DNA from 3 places in the Acerihabitans sp. TG2 genome. Region 2 is predicted to be linked to each of the others. Evidence: predicted binding sites of a transcription regulator. Region 2 holds the regulator's gene; each other region holds the start of a gene.
What was found. The regulator LexA, encoded in region 2, represses DNA repair genes until DNA is damaged. The targets are predictions, from matches to a motif close to TNCTGTATGTACATACAGNA.
Positions count from the first base shown of each region.

Region 1 (2,273 bases), on a different contig from region 2:
TGGGCGGCTTTGCAGGTCAACCCGGTTGATATGATCGAAGATAATTTCGGTATTGAACTTGGCTGCGTGGGCGTACATGCGTTCCATCAGCAGGGGACCGGTCAAACCTTCGGGGTCTCCCGGCCAGTTTTCTACCTCGGTGGTGGTGGTTAATTGGCCACCCTGTTCCATGCCGGTTATCAGCACCGGATGCAGATTGGCGCGAGCGGCGTAGACTGCAGCCGTGTAACCCGCAGGCCCAGACCCCAGGATAAGTAATTTACTGTGTTTCACCGTAGACATGTTTTCCTCGTTTATACCGCACACACTTCAACGGGTAGATTGTAAGAAAATTACCAGACTCTGCATAGGATGCAAAAGGTTGTTAGCTATTTTTATCATCGTTACAGACTATTGATCCGCCGATTTAAGTGGTAGATAGGACCTATTCATGAAAAAAAAACTGGTTAAGCCCCTGAGTTAGCGCTGTGATTGGTTTTATTTGGCATGTTGTTCTGATTTTCGTTGTTTTACTTTGACAATCCGCTGTGCTTTTGCGAAAACATCAGGGTAAGAAGAAATGAAGATATGGGTTTGAACAGGCAGTATGCATGGTAGTAGACGCAGATGACCTAAAAAAAAAACAGACAAGGGTCTTCAATCAAACCCTGATACATTGAAGTCTGCAGGGGTGTGGCAAGCTCAGGGAAGGAATTTAGAGAGACAAACAATAATGGTAGATAATAAGAAACGCCCGGGAAAGGATCTCGACCGAATTGACCGTAACATCCTCAATGAACTGCAAAAGGATGGACGTATTTCCAACGTTGAACTGTCAAAACGGGTAGGTTTATCCCCGACCCCTTGTCTGGAACGCGTGCGGCGCCTGGAGCGCCAGGGTTTCATTCAAGGTTATACCGCTTTACTTAATCCACATTACCTGGATGCGTCTTTATTGGTGTTTGTAGAAATAACCCTTAACCGGGGCGCACCCGATGTGTTTGAGCAATTTAATACCGCCGTACAAAAGCTTGAAGAGATTCAGGAATGTCATTTGGTGTCGGGTGATTTCGACTACCTGCTAAAAACACGGGTGCCGGATATGTCAGCCTACCGTAAGCTGCTCGGCGAGACGCTGCTGCGTCTGCCGGGAGTAAACGATACCCGCACCTACGTGGTGATGGAAGAAGTAAAACAGAGCAATCGTTTGGTGATTAAAACGCGTTGAGTAACAACACAGGTGCAAAACGGGCGATTTTTAGTTACACTCCTGTGCATCCATACAGTTTCAGCGCCGGTAAGCCTTCCGGCGCTGTTATTTAAGCAAATATAGCGGTTTAGAGAACCCTGGAGAGCCTTTCTTGAGCCAGGAATATACGGAAGATAAAGACGTAGTACTAAAAAAACTCAGCAGCGGCCGTCGGTTACTCGAGGCTGTGCTGGTGGTCATGGCTATTTTTGCCCTCTATTTGATGATTTCCCTGGTCAGCTTTGACCCTTCCGACCCCAGTTGGTCGCAAACCGCCTGGCATGGGCCTATCCACAACCTGGGTGGCGGGGTAGGGGCGTGGCTGGCCGATACACTATTTTTTACCTTCGGGGTACTGGCCTACGCCTTGCCACCGATCATGTTGATTTTCTGCTGGACGTCGTTTCGTCAGCGTGAGGAACAGGATTACGTCGATTATTTCGCCCTGTCATTGCGCTTGATCGGCTCACTGGCGCTCATCCTCACCTCATGCGGCTTAGCTGCGCTGAATGTTGACGATTTGTACTACTTCGCCTCCGGTGGTGTTATCGGTAGCCTGCTCAGTAACGCGATGTTGCCCTGGTTTAATGGCATCGGGGCTACCCTGACGCTGCTGTGTGTCTGGGCGTCGGGGTTGACGCTGTTTACCGGCTGGTCCTGGCTGACCATCGCTGAAAAAATCGGTGGCGTAGTCATGGGATGCCTGACGTTTATGTCAAACCGATCGCGTCGTGACGAACAGGATTATGACGATTGTTATGATGATGACAATCGCTATGATGATGCCAACGATGGCGATGGGGAAACGGTTTCAGCGGTGAGCGACTCAGGGGATTCACTGAAAAACACCGTGGTTGACCTTGACGACCCGCTCTTTTCACCTGCGATGACGCGGGATGCTAACCGCGCGGTATTGGCCAATGCTGTGGCACCGGCGGCTATCGGAACGGTGCCTGGGCCAGCGGCCACCACGGCTCACCCTGAGGTCGCAGCGCCCTCAGACAACAATTTGGTGGACAGCGTTGCCAAGGGGCTGGTATCACAA
Region 1 covers NZ_JAYGJO010000007.1:120,554-122,826, forward strand. Annotated here, with positions in the region: gene trxB (thioredoxin-disulfide reductase) at 1-282, opposite strand, end outside; gene lrp (leucine-responsive transcriptional regulator Lrp) at 713-1,207, shown strand; gene SJI19_RS08780 (DNA translocase FtsK 4TM domain-containing protein) at 1,341-2,273, shown strand, end outside.
Region 1: the regulator LexA is predicted to act here: its motif matches at 1,248-1,267, upstream of SJI19_RS08780 (DNA translocase FtsK 4TM domain-containing protein).

Region 2 (2,273 bases):
TAGCGTGCTAGCGTGACACCGTCGATCTCCAATGGAACCAGTGGGTCCGGCAACCGAAGTTGCAGACATTGGGCACGTAAGGTGAGCAGGTCTGCCTTTGAATTATAAGGTAACACATACATTATTGGCCGCAAGGGATCCAGACCGGCGTCTTCCGGTGGATTTGCGGGAATAACTTTGCTTTTCACCAACAGCCTGAGCGGTAGATCCAACAACGTATAATAAATGGTTCGCCAGCCTGACATATTTTTGTGAAGCCTCTTGTTAGCATTGCGACACAAGAATACCAGAAACCGCGCGTCAGATCTGTGGTGATACGAACGCGAAGAAACGGTAAGATGAGCGCTATTTCACTCTGTGCATGGAATCATGGCAAATCAAACCTCCGGGCTGGCGCGTATTTACAAGGCCACGGGATACTCAATTAAAGGATTTTGCGCCGCTTGGCGTCATGAAGCCGCCTTCCGTCAGGAAGTTGTGGTTGCCGTCATTGCGATTATCCTTGCATGTTATCTCGAAACAGACGCTATTTCGCGTATTTTATTGATCGGGTCAGTATGGTTGGTGGTGTTGGTGGAGATCATCAATAGCGCTATTGAAGCGGTAGTGGACCGTATCGGGCCGGAACAGCATCCACTCTCCGGCCGGGCAAAAGATTTAGGATCGGCGGCCGTGACTCTGGCGATCGTTCTATCGGTATTTATCTGGGTGACGTTACTGTGGACGCATCTTGGATAAACTGCCGTTTTTAGCGGCTTGGCGGCCGGGATTTATGATGTTTTGCTACGTTGATGGTTTTCAATTGCATCAGACCTGTATATACTCTCAGAAAGACTGTATAAACAAACAGGGGATGGAATGAAAGCGTTAACCGCCAGACAACAAGAGGTTTTTGAGCTTATACGCGATCATATATCGCAAACCGGTATGCCGCCGACCCGTGCGGAGATCGCACAGCGTCTGGGGTTCAAATCCCCCAATGCCGCTGAGGAACACCTCAAGGCGCTGGCGCGTAAAGGCGCGATAGAAATTGTCTCCGGTGCCTCTCGCGGCATCCGGTTATTGATCGAAGAAGAAACCGGGCTGCCGCTGGTTGGCCGTGTCGCTGCTGGCGAACCCTTGTTGGCGGAGCAGCACATTGAAAGCTACTACCAAATAGATCCTGACCTGTTTAAGCCGCATGCTGATTTCCTGCTGCGGGTCAGTGGGATGTCAATGAAGGATATCGGCATCATGGATGGCGATCTTCTGGCGGTGCACAAAACCCAGGATGCGCATAACGGACAGGTCGTGGTGGCGCGTATCAACGATGAAGTTACGGTAAAGCGTCTCAAAAAACATGGCAATATCGTGGAGTTATTACCAGAAAACAGCGAATTCTCACCTATTATCGTTGACCTTCGCCAGCAGGAACTGTCTATCGAAGGGCTGGCGGTCGGCGTGATCCGTAATGGGAACTGGATTTAACGACGGTTTTTTCCCTACATGACTCAATGTGGTCCGGTTATGGATGAGCGTTTCTCCGGCACCGGGCCTGTTTGACAACGCCTATTATGCCTTTCACTCACCGCTGTTTATACCCGTCATACTTCAAGCTGTCGGTGCGTTGCAATATTCGGTCCTTCCGTGGGCCTCACCCTTAACGGGGCCGCGAGAAGTTGCGTTCAAATTTGCTGCACTATTTTACTGCACTGTTTTGCCCCACTATTTTGCCCCACTATAATGCCTATCGCCAATCCTCTGCTATAATTAGATTGTAGTGTTAATCAATGAATAGAACATAGGTGTTGAAATCCTATTTAGTCGATTAACAAAGTGAATTATCAGTCCAATCCAAGGAGGCTTTTATGAATAAAGATCAAACTAGCGGTAATTGGAAGCAGTTTACCGGTAAAATAAAAGAACAGTGGGGTAAATTGACTGACGATGATTTAACTGTGGTTGAAGGCAAACGCGATCAACTTATCGGTAAACTTCAGGAACGCTATGGCTATGGTAAAGACGTTGCTGAAACAGAAGTTAAAAATTGGGAAATCCGCAATAAATTTCGGTGGTAGCGGTTTATAGGCCAAGGAGGGGCGCCATAAGATAGGCCTTTTGTTTTAGCTTATTCTTATCCATGGTTGTAAGGGTGTGCTGTCTATAATTCTATCCACCTTAGGCGATTGATGTTTTTACCACCCGCTACCTTGGTAAGGTAGGGTTATTGAGATGTCAGCGTTTTTTTATGGCTATTGAATGGTCATGTTCGCAGGTGTCGGGATGGTTACAGG
Region 2 covers NZ_JAYGJO010000032.1:14,488-16,760, reverse strand. Annotated here, with positions in the region: gene plsB (glycerol-3-phosphate 1-O-acyltransferase PlsB) at 1-245, opposite strand, end outside; gene SJI19_RS21130 (diacylglycerol kinase) at 370-738, shown strand; gene lexA (transcriptional repressor LexA) at 859-1,467, shown strand; gene SJI19_RS21120 (CsbD family protein) at 1,848-2,057, shown strand; gene zur (zinc uptake transcriptional repressor Zur) at 2,215-2,273, opposite strand, start outside.

Region 3 (2,273 bases), on a different contig from region 2:
TGGCCATCGTGCCTGGTGATCCCCAGCGGGTCGAAAAAATCGCCCGGCTGATGGACAAACCGACCCATTTGGCGACTCACCGGGAGTTTACCACCTGGCGAGCCGAGTTGGCTGGTAAGCCGGTTATCATCTGTTCGACCGGCATTGGTGGTCCTTCCACCTCGATTGCCGTTGAGGAGCTGGCGCAATTGGGGATTAGGACCTTCCTTCGGGTAGGAACCACCGGGGCCATACAATCCCACATCGCCGTGGGTGATGTCTTGGTCACCACTGCTGCTGTGCGCCTCGACGGTGCCAGCCAGCATTTCGCGCCGTTGGAGTACCCCGCAGTGGCCGATTTTAGCTGCACCACCGCACTGGTGACGGCAGCGAATACCGCCAATGCCAAGGTTCATATCGGCATTACCGCCTCGTCGGATACTTTTTATCCAGGCCAGGAGCGCTATGACACCTACTCCGGCCGGGTAATCAGACGGTTTAAAGGCTCCATGCAGGAGTGGCAAGACCTGGGTGTTATGAACTATGAAATGGAATCCGCCACGTTGCTCACCATGTGCGCCACTCAGGGGCTCCGGGCTGGCATGGTGGCGGGCGTGATAGTCAACCGTACGCAACAGGAAATTCCCAGCACCGAAGCGATGCAACAAACCGAAAGCCAAGCCGTGGCCATCGTTGTGGCGGCCGCACGCCTGCTGTTAGCCTAATCTTCGCTTAATATAACATCACCTGCGGCCGGTATGTTTTGACTGGTCGCAAATTTGGCGCTCGCCGTGGTCTGAGCCTTGGCTTTGCTGGCCCCGGGCACGCTTGGCATTCAATTGTTTGCCCTGTTGTTTGCCTGGTAAAATACGCTGGACATTTATACAGTTACCTCTTACCGTGATGGTCAGAATTATTTAGGCGGAGGTAATATGGATTTTGACCTGTTATTTGCCGTCGGTGGTGCGACCATCGGCGCGCTGGTGGGGTGGTGGGTTGCGGTTATCGGCAGCCAGAAACGGCAGGGACAAGATCGCACCGAGCTGCGTTTGCAGGCGCAGTTGCTGGCCTCAACGCAGCAGGAACTTGAACGCTCGCAGTCCGCTTATCTCCAGTGTGAGCAACAGCTACGGACCGGCGAGCGGGAGATGCGCGATCTTTACGCGCGCCTGGCCACCGCCGAGGAGCGTCTGGCGCCGTTGGCGCATTGGCGCCAGGAGTGTGAACAACTGGACCAGGAGCTCCGGGCGCAACGGGAGGTGAACAGCGCCCAGGAAGCGGAGCTGCGCGAAGTGACCATTCGCCTTGAAGAGACTCGTCTGGGCGCTGAAGAAAAACAACGTTTGCTGATCAATAGCGAGCAAAGACTCTCCGGGCAGTTTGAGAATCTGGCCAACCGGATTTTCGAGCAAAGCGGGCGCAAGGTGGATGAGCTCAATCGCCAGAGCCTGGATCTGTTACTGGTCCCCCTGCGTGAGCAGTTGGACGGTTTTCGGCGCCAGGTCCAGGATAGTTTTGGCCAGGAGGCGCGCGAACGTCATACCCTGACCCATGAAATCCGCAACTTGCAACAGCTTAACGCCGAGATGGCCCGTGAGGCGGTGAACCTGACTCGCGCGCTGAAAGGCGATAATAAAACCCAGGGTAACTGGGGCGAGGTGGTATTGAGCCGGGTCCTTGAGGCGTCCGGCCTTCGTGAAGGCTACGAATATCAGACTCAGGTGAATATTCAACTCGACGACACCCACCGCATGCAGCCAGATGTGATTGTGCGTTTGCCCCAGGGTAAAGATGTGGTCATCGACGCCAAAATGTCGCTGGTGGCCTATGAACGTTTTTTTAACAGCGATGACGATGGTGAGCGGCAATCAGCACTGCTGGAACATATTAATTCACTGCGTGGCCATATGCGGTTGCTGGGCAGAAAAGATTACCAACAATTACCCGGTTTACGCTCGTTGGATTATGTGTTGATGTTTGTCCCTATTGAGCCAGCCTTTATGCTGGCTATCGATCGGCAGCCTGAATTGATTGACGAAGCGTTAAAGCAAAATATCATGCTGGTCAGCCCTACCACCCTACTGGTGGCACTGCGCACGATTAATAACTTGTGGCGCTATGAACATCAGAGCCGCAACGCGCAGCACATTGCCGAGCGGGCGGCGCGACTGTATGACAAAATGCGGTTGTTTGTCGATGATATGTCGGCCATCGGTTCGGGCTTGGACAAAGCGCAGGCCGCTTACCGGGTGGCGATGAATAAACTGGCACAGGGCCGGGGAAACATCATCAGC
Region 3 covers NZ_JAYGJO010000004.1:12,482-14,754, reverse strand. Annotated here, with positions in the region: gene udp (uridine phosphorylase) at 1-704, shown strand, start outside; gene rmuC (DNA recombination protein RmuC) at 912-2,273, shown strand, end outside.
Region 3: the regulator LexA is predicted to act here: its motif matches at 850-869, upstream of rmuC (DNA recombination protein RmuC).